Regions from separate parts of the Paenibacillus sp. IHB B 3084 genome, predicted to be linked through region 1. Evidence: predicted binding sites of a transcription regulator. Region 1 holds the regulator's gene; each other region holds the start of a gene.
The links. The regulator NrdR, encoded in region 1, represses ribonucleotide reductase genes. The targets are predictions, from matches to a motif close to AACACNATATATNGTGTT.

Region 2: the regulator NrdR is predicted to act here: its motif matches at 1,724-1,741, upstream of ASL14_RS14215 (anaerobic ribonucleoside triphosphate reductase).
Region 3: the regulator NrdR is predicted to act here: its motif matches at 2,282-2,299, upstream of nrdI (class Ib ribonucleoside-diphosphate reductase assembly flavoprotein NrdI).

Annotation. Positions count from the first base shown of each region.
Region 1 is NZ_CP013203.1:651,955-656,830, reverse strand. Features, by position in the region: gene ytaF (sporulation membrane protein YtaF) at 93-785, shown strand; gene coaE (dephospho-CoA kinase) at 797-1,393, shown strand; gene ASL14_RS03070 (lytic transglycosylase domain-containing protein) at 1,390-1,953, shown strand; gene ASL14_RS03065 (alpha/beta-type small acid-soluble spore protein) at 2,090-2,314, opposite strand; gene nrdR (transcriptional regulator NrdR) at 2,421-2,888, shown strand; tRNA gene ASL14_RS03055 (tRNA-Ala) at 3,012-3,087, shown strand; tRNA gene ASL14_RS03050 (tRNA-Lys) at 3,099-3,171, shown strand; partial or broken gene ASL14_RS27680 (PD-(D/E)XK nuclease family transposase) at 3,405-3,551, opposite strand; gene ASL14_RS03045 (MarR family winged helix-turn-helix transcriptional regulator) at 3,620-4,081, opposite strand; gene ASL14_RS03040 (SDR family NAD(P)-dependent oxidoreductase) at 4,290-4,876, shown strand, end outside.
Region 2 is NZ_CP013203.1:3,024,725-3,029,600, reverse strand. Features, by position in the region: gene ASL14_RS14225 (LacI family DNA-binding transcriptional regulator) at 1-769, opposite strand, end outside; gene ASL14_RS14220 (AbrB/MazE/SpoVT family DNA-binding domain-containing protein) at 1,058-1,528, shown strand; gene ASL14_RS14215 (anaerobic ribonucleoside triphosphate reductase) at 1,824-3,773, shown strand; gene nrdG (anaerobic ribonucleoside-triphosphate reductase activating protein) at 3,770-4,267, shown strand; cobalamin riboswitch at 4,559-4,754, shown strand.
Region 3 is NZ_CP013203.1:451,608-456,483, forward strand. Features, by position in the region: partial or broken gene ASL14_RS02080 (ABC transporter substrate-binding protein) at 1-1,081, shown strand, start outside; gene ASL14_RS02085 (GNAT family N-acetyltransferase) at 1,407-1,979, opposite strand; gene nrdI (class Ib ribonucleoside-diphosphate reductase assembly flavoprotein NrdI) at 2,467-2,826, shown strand; gene nrdE (class 1b ribonucleoside-diphosphate reductase subunit alpha) at 2,813-4,876, shown strand, end outside.

The DNA.
Region 1 (4,876 bases):
CCCATACCTCTCATATATTGATTCCAAGTACCAATACTGCGAAGGGTTCCGGCTGCTTTAAGGCCCTGCCTTCGCAATGGGAGGGAATTGGAGTGGCTAATCATTGGGGGGCCCTGCTGCTGTTGGCATTTGCACTAAGTCTGGACAGTTTTGGAGTCGGTGTTACGTATGGGCTGCGCAAAATGAAAATTCCACTGCTATCCATTGTCATCATTTCAGTATGTTCAGGTTTGGTCATCGGCATATCCATGCAGCTAGGCGCATTGTTGTCCCAGGTTCTGTCTCCTGTATATACGACCGTTTTTGGCGCTGTTATCCTGATTGGAATTGGCTGCTACTCTTTGTATCAATCTTTGCATCGCAAGGAGGATCTGATTGATGAACCCGATCCTGAGAACAGTAATGTTCTGGCAGGGGAGAAATCTGAAGAAGTACAAGAGGAACGGACCGTATTTTCGTTGGAATTCCGCAAAGGGGGTCTTGTTATTCGGATTCTCCGAAGTCCGTCTGCTGCGGATATGGACCGTTCGGGCAGTATCTCCGCTATGGAGGCGGTTTGGTTAGGTATCGCTTTATCGGTTGATGCGTTCGGTGCGGGATTGGGAGCAGCTATGCTGGGCTTCCAGCCACTTGCTACCGCGCTGGCTATTGCGTTATTCAGCGGAACATTTTTGATTGCGGGTATGAAAGCAGGTTTCTGTCTGTCGGCATTTCGATTTATGAAAGCGCTGGGTGTGTTACCGGCATTATTACTGATTATGATGGGCATATTGAAGCTGTTATGAGGTGAAAGAGCATGAATATCGGATTAACCGGAGGTATTGCTACCGGTAAAAGCACCGTGTCGGCTCTACTAGTCGCCAAGGGTGCGCTGCTGATCGACGCAGATGCCATTGCCCGGGAAGTGATGCTTCCGGGGCATCCGGTGCTGGCGGCGGTCATACAGCATTTTGGACAAGCTGTGATGAACAGTGACGGAACTCTGCACCGCAAAAAGCTGGGCGAGATTGTATTTGGGGACCCTGTCCAGCGGCAGGCGCTTAATGATATTACACATCCCGCGATTCGTGAGGAAATGCGCACGCGTATGGAATCTTACGAGCGCGAACATCCGGACAAGCTCGTTCTGGCAGATATCCCGCTACTGTATGAGTCCGGATTAGAGAGCTTGTACGATGAAATAATGGTGGTATACGTACCACGGGATGTGCAGCTCCAGCGTCTGATACTCAGAGACGGATTGACCGAGGAACAAGCAGGACTTCGGTTGTCTTCGCAAATGGATATTGAACACAAAAGAAGCCTGGCCGATATCGTCATCGACAATAGCGGAACACAGGCCGAAACAAAACAGCAAATGGATCAATTCTGGCAGCGAAAGGGACTTGCATGAATATTTTGCGCAAAAAAAGAGTCCTGCTGACTTTGTTTGTCGGGTTTGTCTTGATTCTGTTTTTTAATTCAAACTGGATGTCGTGGTTCTATCCGATTCAATATAAGGATGAGATTCGGCAATATTCGCAGACGTATGAAGTGGACCCGTTTTTGGTGGCGTCCATTATCCGTGTTGAGACGAACTTTAAGACCAGCAAGCAGTCGCACAAGGGTGCACTGGGACTCATGCAAATCATGCCCGATACTGCGAATTGGATTATGGATAGCGCTCAAATCCAAAAGGTTCCGCTGGATAGCGTCAAGCACGAGCCGGGTACCAACATTGAACTTGGAACCTGGTATGTGCATAACCTGTCGGTGAAATTTAAGGATAATCCGGTAGCTACCGTTGCGGCTTACAACGCAGGCCCCGGTAAAGTGCAGGAGTGGCTCGACAAGGGCGTATGGGATGGGAAAGAAGAATCCATCAAGCAAATCCCTTTTGGCGAGACGCGACATTATGTACAGCGGGTTATTTACTACTACAGGCAATACACGAAAATTTATAATCAGTTTTAATGGATGGCGAGGCTGCGTGTAAATATGTCATGACACAATGAGCCTGATGGCATTAAAATGAAAAAAGCGCAGGACAGGCTGTTTTTAGCAGCCCATCCGTACACTTTTTCTTGTTATTTTTGCATTATTACCGCGATTATTGGTATTGACCTGCCAATTGTTGTTCGGCGATCGTTACGAGGCGTTTTGTGATGTAGCCCCCGATCGAACCGTTCTCATAGGAAGTCATGTTACCTTGGTATCCATCTTGAGGAATGCTGATACCCAGCTCTTGAGCGATTTCAAATTTCATTTGCTCCAGAGCGCCGGTGGATCTGCTGACTACCAGGTTGTTGGAGTTGCCATTGTTTCCTTGTGCCATTGTTGTTCACCTCCTCGCGACTTGGTAAACATATTATGAACCGTTTTGACAAAATTATTACGAAAAAAGTATAGAGAATTTATTGGAAAAAGGAAGTGATGAATTTATGAAATGCCCGTACTGTGCCTACAATGGAACAAAGGTACTGGACTCGCGGCCTGCGAATGACAACAAGTCCATCCGTCGCCGTCGCGAATGCGAGCAATGTGCTAGGCGTTTTACCACCTTTGAAATGGTGGAGGAGACCCCGCTCATGGTCATTAAAAAGGATGGCAGCCGTGAAGAGTTCAGCCGTGATAAAATGCTGCGCGGTCTCATTCGGGCTTGCGAGAAGCGTCCCGTATCCGTAGAGCAACTGGATATGATCGTATCTCAGGTGGAAAACGCCATTCGTAACACAGCCGCTACAGAGGTGGACAGCCAGCAGATCGGCGAGCTGGTCATGGAACAGCTCTATCCTGTTGATGAAGTGGCCTATGTACGCTTTGCGTCCGTCTATCGGCAGTTTAAAGACATCAACATGTTTATGAAAGAACTGAAAACACTGTTATCCAAAGATACAGCCAGCGACTGATCGCTGACTGTGTCTTGGTTTATGGTGAGAAGGTTATATTTTTTTATAAAAGTATTGACACAGGGGTGAAAATTTTATATGATATGGGAGTCGCTTCAAACAGATGTTGAAATTACATAAAACGGGGCCTTAGCTCAGCTGGGAGAGCGCATCGCTGGCAGCGATGAGGTCAGGGGTTCGATCCCCCTAGGCTCCACCAAATTTTAATATGGACTCTTAGCTCAGTTGGTAGAGCAGTTGACTCTTAATCAATTGGTCCAGGGTTCGAGTCCCTGAGAGTCCATCCTTTAGAAAAACGGCAGAAATGCCGTTTTTTTTGTTTTGAATTCAGCTCTGCTTTCCCTTGTGATCACACTTTTGGTCACAGAAGGCCCTACTTTCTTAATGAAAAGCAAACGCCATGTTCTCTTGAATGAGGGCACGGCGTTTGTTTTAGTTTTACTTCAGCTTTTTAAAAGGCGGTCATTCAACTTTTACAGTACATTTGAATTGGCTTGAGGGATTTTCCGTAGCCTATTCAAGAGCAGAAGCCTCGTCATGCAGAAATTTTTGCCGTTCCTCGTACAAACGCCGCGCTTCCCGATCTTGGCTTAGAAACTCCAGTATATCCATCGCCTTCTTCAATGTGGGTTCACTCATCTTAAGCACCTTCCAATTTGCCTTATAAGAAGATAGACTCCCTTCTTGAAGTTAAACATCACATTCCTTAACACTCATGATCAATGGAGCTGTTACTTGTGATCAAATCCGTTAAAGTCCCTGAGCATTCCGATAAAATTTTCAAGTTGTTCATCGTCCCATCTTGAAATGTGTTCGTAAAATACAAATTCTTTCTCTTTTAGAGCATCAATCGTCTTTTGTTGTCCAAGCTCAGTGAGGGATAGAAGTATTCCTCGACGATCATCAGGGGAGGTTTCCCTTTTCACATAACTCAAAAGCTCAAGTTGTTTGACGAGACGGCTAACCGAACTGCGATCCATAGCTGTTGATTCCGCCAGCGTAGTGGCGCTTGTTGGCCCATATGAGTACAGCCAACGGATAATATGGAAACCCGCAGGTTGTATTGAAGGATCGAAACGTGCTGCAGTTTTGACATTTAGCGCATGTGAGGCGCTTATGAGGGCATTAATTTGCTCGCCGAGTTCCAGTTCCAGTTGTCCTCTTGGCGTATTTTTGTGTCGATCATCATTCATCCTATTTCACCTAACCTTAATTGATAAATTAAATAATTCAAGTCAATTACTTGACATATATCAACCAAAATAATAAAGTTGATTTATATCAAGTATATGGCTGCGTCAGCTGCATGTCAAAACTTGAGACGGGTCTAACGGAGTAAAGCAATGAACGGCCAATTACATTGACATTGACAATGACTATTCAGCACAAAGGAGAATCACGATGATGGCTAATCCGATTGTTGTAATAACTGGCGGAACGAGTGGTCTGGGGCAACTCGTTGCGATTGAATTGGCTAAACGTGGTACTCATCTTGTCATGACAGCCAGGAGCAAGGATCGCGCTGAAGCTACTAAAAAAATTATAAAAGATATGGTGCCCTCAACAAAAGTAGACTTTTTTTTCGGGGACCTATCCTTAATGAAAGATGTCAGACGTATGGGGAACGAGATTTCAACTGCATACCCCAAAATAGATGTGCTTTTGAATAATGCAGGACTGCATGCATTCGAACAACGGGTAACCTCCGAGGGATTTGCAGAAATGATAGCTGTGAATTATTTAGCACCGTGGTTATTGACGCACGCCTTACAGCGTTCCTTGAAAAATGCAGGAAGCGCCAGAATTGTAAATGTTGCTTCTGAGGCTTCACGCAATCATGGCGAGCTTAAGCTCCCTGAGGATTTGACCAATATAGCTCCTTTTACTTCTAGAGGCTCATCTGCAATATATGGGAAAACCAAGCTGTATAACATTATGTTTACTGGTGAACTGGCACGTCAATGGAATGGAACGGGGATCAGTGTTAA
Region 2 (4,876 bases), 2.4 Mb from region 1:
CCAGTCCCAGCCAGTCATTGGTAGCAAAAATACCGTCAAACTTCATCTTGTTTTCAATCAACTGCTGCACCTTTTGTTTAGCTGCATCCAGGTTGTTATGATCGCTATGAATAGCAACATATTGCTCTTTACCTAGCATGAGATTGTGCTTTAACATCGCATCACTAAACCCGTTTAAACGTTCATTCACGGATGAAAGGTTTTGCTGTTTAGTGAGTACCAAAATGCGACGACACCCTTTTTGAATGAGCTCTTCGGTTGCCATAAACCCGCCAGCATAATGATCAGATGCTATAAAAGCAACATTAGAGTCAATCTTTGGACGGCGGTCAATACATACAATAGGTATCTTCCGTTTTAATACATCTGTCAGCACTTCCTCCTGACCAGATATACAAACCAGACCATCGACCATTTTACTGTCCAATATTTTCAAATATTCTTTTTCTTTTTCGGCGCTCTTGGCTGTGTTGCAAATAATCGTCGAATAGCCCAGATCGAAAAAAAATCTTTCAATTTCCTGTACGATCACCGAAAAGAATTCGTTGTTAATGTCGGGCACCAGCACACCGATTGTCTGTGATTTGTTCATACGCAAGCTTTTCGCAATACTGTTTGTCTCGTATTGATACTTACTTATAATGTCCATCACTCTTTGACGGGTTTCATCCGAATAACGCCCGTTCTCATTGATGACCCTGGAAACGGTTGCTACAGAAACTCCACTTAATTGTGCAATTTCCTTCATTGAGATTTTGTTGCTTTTCATAGTCATCTTCCTTACAAGTTGAGATCATTTCAAAGAATCCTAAAACCCTGAAAAATGTTCAACTGTAGGCGGTAAAGCACTTACCGGATTAGGGAGAGGCCACGATACTTCGCAGCCTCTTACTCCAACAGTCGATATTTATATTATAAACCATCTTCTGCCCCCGGCAATACGTGTGAAGGTATATGATAAATGCATAAAAAAAATTGTATATTTTCTTCAATAAACAAAGCAAAAAATAATATTTTTTGGTATAATCAGGATATACAATCGAAGGAGGAAAGGTTTATGAAAAATACCGGAATGACACGGCCTCTGGATCAATTGGGGCGAATCGTGCTTCCCAAGGAAATGCGCACCACGATGGATATCAATATTGGTGATTCGCTCGAATTTTTCGTGAATGAAGAAGGATTTGTATTAAGGAAATATACAGGTGTATCCTGCAAATTTTGCGGCGCAGTTGATCATTTGACTTATTTTCGTGATAGCTTTATTTGCGCCGATTGCATTCAGGTATTAAAGACAGAGGAAAATGTACATCCCACTAGCACCGAAGCCATCCAGGCTCAAGAACATACCAAGCCGGTTCGTAACCATACAACCTGGCAGCCTAAACAAGCCAGAGTCCAGCAAGGAGAAATGGTAAAAAAGCTCCGAAAGCTGATTCAGGAACATCCCAACCTGCCGCAAAAGGTATATGCCGAAATGCTCGATATCTCACAAGGCCGGGTGTCCCAACTGAAAAAGCTGCTTTAAATTATTCAGTAATTTATTACAAAACATACTCAGATCCAATGGATTGCCATCCTATTGTTTTCTGTCAAATATTCGATCGTCAGGTGTAGAATAAGGAGCGTATTTGTTGATGTGTTCCTAACTTTCACCTGACTTTTTTGTGCGTTCTCCTCCCTATCAGCGTGACAATAATCACATACGCTCCATCCATCCATATATACAATATATAGACTTAAACAATTGGTTAGTACACGATATCGTCAATATATTGTTTTTGGGAGAATAATATATATTTTACTATATGGAGGGTTTTGCGATGAAGGTGTTGGAGGAACATCAATTATATGACATCGGCGAACGGGTCATTGGGGCACAGGATTTGGACATGCTACGGGAGAATGCAAATTTGAATGGAGAATCGTTCAGCGGCAAAATGAGCAAGCTCGGTTCCGAGTATGCCAAGTGGTATGCACGCCTGCGTGTGCTTCCGCCTGAACTGACGGACGCGATTGACCGTGGATATGTATATGTTCACGATTTGGACCAATATGCGCTCGGGACTACGAACTGTATCTTTATTCCTTTTGGTCGCTTGTTGCAAGACGGTTTTAATACAGGCAACGGCTCTGTGCGCACACCGCAAACCATTATGTCTGCTATGGCACTGGTGGCAATCATATTCCAGTCTCAGCAAAACAGCCAATTTGGAGGCGTTTCTGCTAATAAAATAGATTGGGATCTCGCTCCATTCGTGGCCCGGTCTTTCCGGAAGCATCTGCGTAAGGGACTCCGCCTGTTCGGAGAAGAAATAGAGCCCGCTCTGCCTGATGAAGAATTACATATAGCCAACAGCCTATTACATGAGGTCTGCCCTCGTTCATACGCATTCGCACGTGAAGAAACGGAGACGGAGACCCGCCAGGCCGCTGAATCCCTTATTCATAACCTGAATACCATGAGCAGTCGGGCAGGCGGACAAATTCCGTTCACCTCACTGAATTACGGGATGTGTACTTCTGCTGAAGGGCGGCTTGTTACGCAATCATTGCTGGAGGCCACTATTCGTGGCTTGGGCAGCGGGGAAACTCCTATTTTTCCACAGCATATTTTCCAATGCAAAAAGGGAATCAACCAGGCAGAGGGCGACGTCAATTACGATTTGTTCTTGCGGGCGGTAGAATGCTCCAGCAGACGAATGTATCCCAATTTTGTCAATGTGGATGCTACCTTCAACCTGCCCTATTACCGCGCAGATGATCCGGATACCATTATTGCGACGATGGGCTGCCGCACCCGCACCATTGCTGACCGTTTCGGCAGAAACTGTCAGAGCGGCAAGGGTAATCTCTCATTCAATACGATTAATCTGGTGCGTCTTGGCATTGAATACGGCATTTGCACAGGCAAGCGCAAGGCACCTGACCGGGATGGCTTTGATACCAGACTGGAAGAGGTTTTGCGTATTGCCGTGGACGGACTGATCCATCGCTATCATATACAGACCAGCCAGCCGGCCAAGGCCTCAGACTTTATGATGCGCGAAGGGGTATGGGAAGGCGGAGAAAAGCTGGAGCCGGATGAACAGGTAGGTAGCGTACTCAAGCACGGTACGCTTTCCATCGGATTTATCGGGTTAGCTGAGTGCATGAAGGCACTGTACGGCAAACACCACGGGGAGGATGACGCTGTATACCGCGAGGCGCAGCGAATCATAGCTTCCATGCGTGTCTACTGCGATCGGATGAGTGAATTGCATAACCTGAACATTACGCTGTTCGCTACGCCTGCCGAGGGTCTATCCGGTAAATTCACGTTGCTGGATCAGCGGGATTTCGGTGTCATTCCCGGTGTGAATGATCGTGAATATTACACGAATTCTTTTCACATTCCTGTGTATTACACGCTTCCGGCTGCCCGTAAAATCAGCCTCGAAGCCCCATTTCATAACCTGTGCAACGCTGGCGCGATTTCGTACATTGAGCTGGATGGCAATGCGCGGAATAACCCGGAGGCGTTTCTTAAAATTGTACAATATGCGCTTCATCAAAACATTGGGTACTTCTCCATTAATCATCCCGTAGATCGCTGCCCGGAATGCGGCTACGAGGGCATTATCGGGACAAGCTGTCCCCATTGCGGTGCTGATGAGGAACATACGCATTTTCAGCGCTTGCGCCGGGTAACCGGATATCTGACAGGTGATTATACCGTCCGGTTCAACGCCGCAAAACAAGCCGAGGTACGTGACCGGGTGAAGCATCGGTGAATTTATGCGGCTACATTCCGGAATCTCTGAACGAAGGACACGGCCTGCGCACCGTTGTGTTCATTAGCGGTTGCCGCCATGCCTGCCCCGGCTGCTTCAATCCGGCATCCTGGAGCTTCCGTACAGGCGAACCGTTCACACCGGGGCGGCAGCAGGAGGTTATCCGTGACATCGCCGATAATCCATTGCTGGACGGGTTAACTCTTTGCGGAGGAGACCCCTTTTTCTCGGCAGCGGAATGCTCGCAGTTTGTGCGCGACTTCCGCGCAGCCTGCCCTGACCGAACCGTGTGGGCCTATACGGGCTTTGTCTACGAAGAACTACTTACGGATCAGGCCCGGCGGGAGTTGGCACTGCTGTGCGATGTGGTTGTGGATGGTCCCTTTGTAGAACAGCAAAAGGATCTGACCCTTCCCTTCCGAGGCAGCCGCAATCAGCGACTGGTTGATGTGAAGGCCAGCATTCTGGCAGGATCTATCGTTACATTAGCCTGAGGCGATGTTATACTCGCATGAGTTGTTATGCCTTAAGACGAGTCCTTTCCCTATGGGAGGACTTGTCTTTTTTTTGCGTGTAATTGACAAGGGCGATGCTTCAAGGTGCTTCAGATCGGGAACACGGGATAGCGTACTGATGAGCAGAACGCTTTTAATAAACTTGAATGTGCTTCCATGAACTTAATCGTTTCATTGCAGGTTCAAACGGAGTTTCTATTGCGCATCCCGCAAGTTTCACTTATGATGGTGAACAAGTATACGAGTGCATAATTATTCGTCATACCATAATCGCATAGCTTGGAGATAGGTGTCTGTTCTATTCAGTTCAGGCTTAAAAGGGAAGCCGGTGCAAGTCCGGCGCGGTCCCGCCACTGTAAACGGGGAATTTTCAGCTGTTGATACACCCACTGGTCCACAGACCGGGAAGGAGCGCTGAAAGTCATGATTCGTAAGTCAGGAGACCTGCCTATTTCAACAACATCGCAAGTACCTACGGGAGATAGGGAGGTGTTAAGAGCCGTCGCCGAATTTTTATTTTTAAATAACGGAGGCATTCTTTCCCCTATTCATTTTTACCCCGGGGAGGAATGTCTTTTTTTGTACGCA
Region 3 (4,876 bases), 200 kb from region 1:
CCCCACCACTAACGGTCAGCCTACCATCCCCCTCTCCCTTGATGCCGAAGATTGGAAAATTCAAATTACCGTAACCAATCCGGCAGTTACCGCTACAGGCGGACCGGATGATGGAGAGTATTATATCGACCCCAAGACGTATAAAGCCATTCTCCACTACAAACGCCCGGAGGAACGGGAATATTTTCGCTGGCTGAATCACATGTACAACGAAGGACTGCTGGATAAGGACACTTTTGTGCAAAAAAGCGATCAATACAAGTCCAAAATCGCCGCAGGTCGTGTGATTGGACTCATCGATCAGGAATGGAACTATCAGGATGCCGAAAACGCACTCAAAGCGTCGGGCAAGGATGAATTTACCTACGCGCATTTCCCGGTTACGTTAAGCGAGAAATACGAGGATCATTCCCTCCAGCCGCTCGGGTTTGATGCTGCATACGGGATCGGAATTACAACCTCGTGCAAAAATCCCGTGCGTGCCATCAAGTTTCTGGATTTTCTGGCCTCCGACGAAGGACAAATTTTGCGCAACTGGGGAATCGAAGGCCAGCATTACAATGTAGAGAACGGCAAACGAGTTATTCCGGACGATGTGCAGCAACGTAAAAACACCGATAATTCCGCTTTTATGAGAGAGTCGGGCATCGGTTTGTACTGGATATGGGGGCCGCATTACGGTGACGGCATCAAGGACCCTTCCGGCAACTACTATACGACGAACTATCCGGAGATGATTACCGAAAATTACAGCCCGGCCGAAAAAAAATCCCTGCAAGCCTACAATGCTCGAACGTGGAAGGACCTGTTCCCGAACGAGAAGGATTTTCCGGTAAAAGAATGGGGCGCCGCCTACAACATGCCCGTCCCGACCAATACAAACTACAATGTCATTTATCAGAAGTCGCAAGACATTGTGCGCAAACGGATTCCCGAAGCTGTACTCGCCAAGCCGGATCAATTTGATGCTGTCTATGACCGCATGCTCCAAGAGTTGGATCAGGCGGGTGTGCCGAAGGCTGAAGAAATCTACACCGGACTGATCCAAAATAGGCTCAAGCTGTGGAACGGGGAAAAATAACGATCAAATAAGCTGAACTTAAAAGTTACCTATCGTGCCACTACGCAGTCGGATGGTGCTTGCCATCGCCACCGCCCCCGGGTTTCTTGAATAATCATATAACTAGGATAGAAATCCGGGGACAAAAGCGACCGCTTCGCTTGTACAGCACCATTCCGCCTACTCCGTTTTGATGCTTATTTTTTTAAAGTCAGCTTATAGTTCGAGTTTGGCTTATATGAATGAAAGATTACAGGGCTGACAGCCTAATGCTGTTCAGCCCTTTTACATTGAACGTTCTGTTTCGTTCCATATATACATGACACGATGATGACTGTCTGTTTCCCTACACGTTCTGCGAAGATTCCGTCGTTTGCTCCGCAGCCTCATACTCACTTCGCAAAATCCCCATCTGGATGATGTCATAGTATTGGCCTTCCCTGAACAGCTTTTGCCGCAGCCGACCTTCCTCCTTGAAGCCGCAGGCCAGATAGCAGCGATATGCACGCTCGTTGTATGCATAGACCTCCAGCTCCAGCCGATTCAGGTTCAGTGTATGAAATACAAATTTCTGTAATAGCCGGATCGCTTCACGTCCGTAGCCTTTGCCCAGATTATCGTCGCGTCCAATCACAACGCCGAGCGTGGCATGCCGATTCATCCAGTTGATTTTAAATAAATCCAGTTGTCCGATATAATCCAGCGTGTCTTTATGCGCAATAACAAAGCCCTTCATCTCGGAGTTACCGTCGATCATCATCTGTACGTAGGCTTCGCTATTCGTCTGAGAATGAGGATAAGTAAAAACATCGCTCAAACCGCGTGTAATATCCGGGTCATTGACCCATTTTCGTATTTCCGGTATATCCTCCTGACGATACTCTCTCAGCACGATGCGTTCCCCAATAATATGCGGCATAGTACATCTTCCCTTCGGTTATGTAATGGTATCTTAATATAGCGTCAAACGACCCTGAATCCATAAATCCATTTCCCATCATACGTATTCCCCCTACAGTAAAAGGTAGATTTAGCACAGTATCTCCTATTGACAAATCGTACATCTTCATCCTTCAAAACTCCAGTACATTTGTAAAATTCGCATGAAAAAAAAAGTTATTCTGCTTATCCCGCACCCCGCTTGGACTTGCCCCCAATCCTTGTGCCCAACCTTTTAAAAGTGATTGACCTCACCTATATATAGATATAAAATAGAAATCGTACTCTAAATATAGTGTATAACGCGTATTTTACACATATATCTTGAAAATACAGATATGGAAGTACCGATATAAATAGACGTTAAAATTTTGGCGAAGCACAGCCAGCAAGGGTTTGCGAATCTTTACAGGATTTCGAGCCTTGGGCAGATGCCGTTTTGCCAAATGTCAAGGAGGATGAATACAATGCTGATTGCTTATGATTCCAAGACCGGCAATGTAAAAAGATTTATCGGGAAGCTCAAGCTTCCGGCGGTCCAAATCCAGGAGCAAATGACTATAGAGGAACCATACGTACTCATTACATATACAACGGGATTTGGACAGATACCTGAGAAGGTATCTTCCTTTTTGCAAAAAAATGCTCAAAACCTCGTGGGTGTGGCTGCCAGCGGCAACCGTAACTGGGGCGAGAGCTTTGCCAAAAGCGCGGATTTGATCTCCGACCATTATAACGTGCCTGTCATCAGTAAATTTGAATTATCTGGAACGTTCGGCGATGTAGAGCGTTTCAAACAGGAGGTGAGCCGAGTTGCGGCATATTGAACTGAACAACATGTTGATGAAACGCGATACAGATGGCTTTTTCCAATTGGAAAAGGACCAAGAGGCTGTAGACGAGTTTATGAAGGAAGTCGAAGAACGGAGCTTGAAGTTTGCGGATACAGCGGCTCAAGTGCTCTACATGATTGAGAATGATTATTACGAAAATTTCTATAGTAGCTATACAGCTGACGAAATTAAGGATATTTTCCATATCACTCATAGTTATAATTTTAAATTTCCTTCCTATATGGCAGCATCCAAGTTTTATACGGATTATGCAGTGAAGAGTAATGACCGTAAGGTTTATCTGGAGCACTACCCTGACCGGGTGGCGGTCGTCGCCCTGCATTTGGGACGCGGTAACGCCGATACTGCGCGCCTGTTGTCCCGCTCGATGATGGAGCAGCGTCTCCAGCCGGCTACGCCAACCTTCCTGAATGCAGGCAAAAGCCGTCGTGGAGAACTGGTATCCTGCTTCCTGCTCGAAATGGACGACTCCCTCAACTCGATCAACTACGTGCTGAACACTTGCATGCAGTTGTCCAAAATCGGCGGCGGTGTCGCGGTCAACTTGTCGAAACTGCGGTCACGCGGCGAGGCGATCAAAGGTGTAGAAGGCGCGGCTAAAGGAATTATGCCTGTACTGAAGCTGATGGAGGACGGCTTCTCTTACGCGGATCAGATGGGTCAACGTAAAGGTTCCGGCGCAGCATACTACAACATTTTCGGATGGGATGTACTGGAGTTCCTGGATAGTAAAAAAATCAATGCCGACGAAAGAGTACGCCTCAAGACACTCTCCATCGGACTGATTGTGCCGAACCGCTTTTATAAGCTGGCTCAGGATAATGAGCCGCTGCATGTATTCGCTCCTTACAGTGTGTACAAGGCCTACGGTACGCATCTGGACGATATGGATCTGGATAAAATGTACGATACGCTGCTTGCTGACGACCGGGTGAAGAAAAAGGTAGCAATGAGCGCGCGTGACATGTTGACCAAAATTGCCATGATCCAGTTGGAATCCGGCTATCCATACATGATGAACAAAAGTAACGCGAATCAGGCACATGCTCTTAAAAACGTGGGCCAGGTTAAAATGTCAAACCTGTGCACAGAAATTTTCCAATTACAGGAGACCTCTGAAATTACAGATTACGGCCAACAGGATACAATCCGTCGGGATATTAGCTGTAATCTGGCTTCTCTCAACATTGTAAATGTGATGGAGCATGGGAAAATCCGCGAATCCGTTCACGAGGGGATGATTGCCCTGACCTCGGTCAGCGATATGACCCAAGTCGCGAACGCGCCGGGTGTTGCCAAGGCAAACCGTGAGATGCATTCTGTCGGTCTAGGTGTCATGAACCTGCACGGCTACCTTGCCAAGAACAAAATTGCTTATGAAAGCAACGAAGCGAAGGATTTTGTCCGTACCTTCTTCATGACGATGAACTATCACTCGCTGGAGAAAAGCATGGAGATCGCGCAAGCGGCCGGACAAAGCTTTTATGGCTTTGAGGAATCGGATTACGCGACTGGTGTGTATTTTGACCGTTATCTGAATACCGATTACCGTCCGACAACGGCACGCGTACAAGAGCTGTTCAACGACATCTATATTCCTTCTCCGGAGGATTGGGGCAAGCTGAAAGCAGACGTGCAGAAGAACGGCCTGTATCACGCTTACCGTATGGCGATTGCGCCGACGGCCAGCATTTCATATATTCAAAATGCGACGTCCAGCGTGATGCCAATCGTGGAACAAATTGAAACACGTACCTATGCGAATTCGACGACCTATTATCCAATGCCTTACTTGCAAAGAGATAATGTGTTCTTTTATAAATCCGCTTATCAAATGGATCAGTTCAAAGTGCTGGACCTGATTGCAGAAATTCAGCCTCACGTGGATCAAGGGATTTCGACCGTGCTTCATGTGAACAGTGACGTGACTACACGCCAATTGGCACGTTGCTATCTGTATGCTGCTCACAAAGGACTCAAATCGTTGTACTACACACGTACCAAAAAGCTGTCTGTAGAAGAG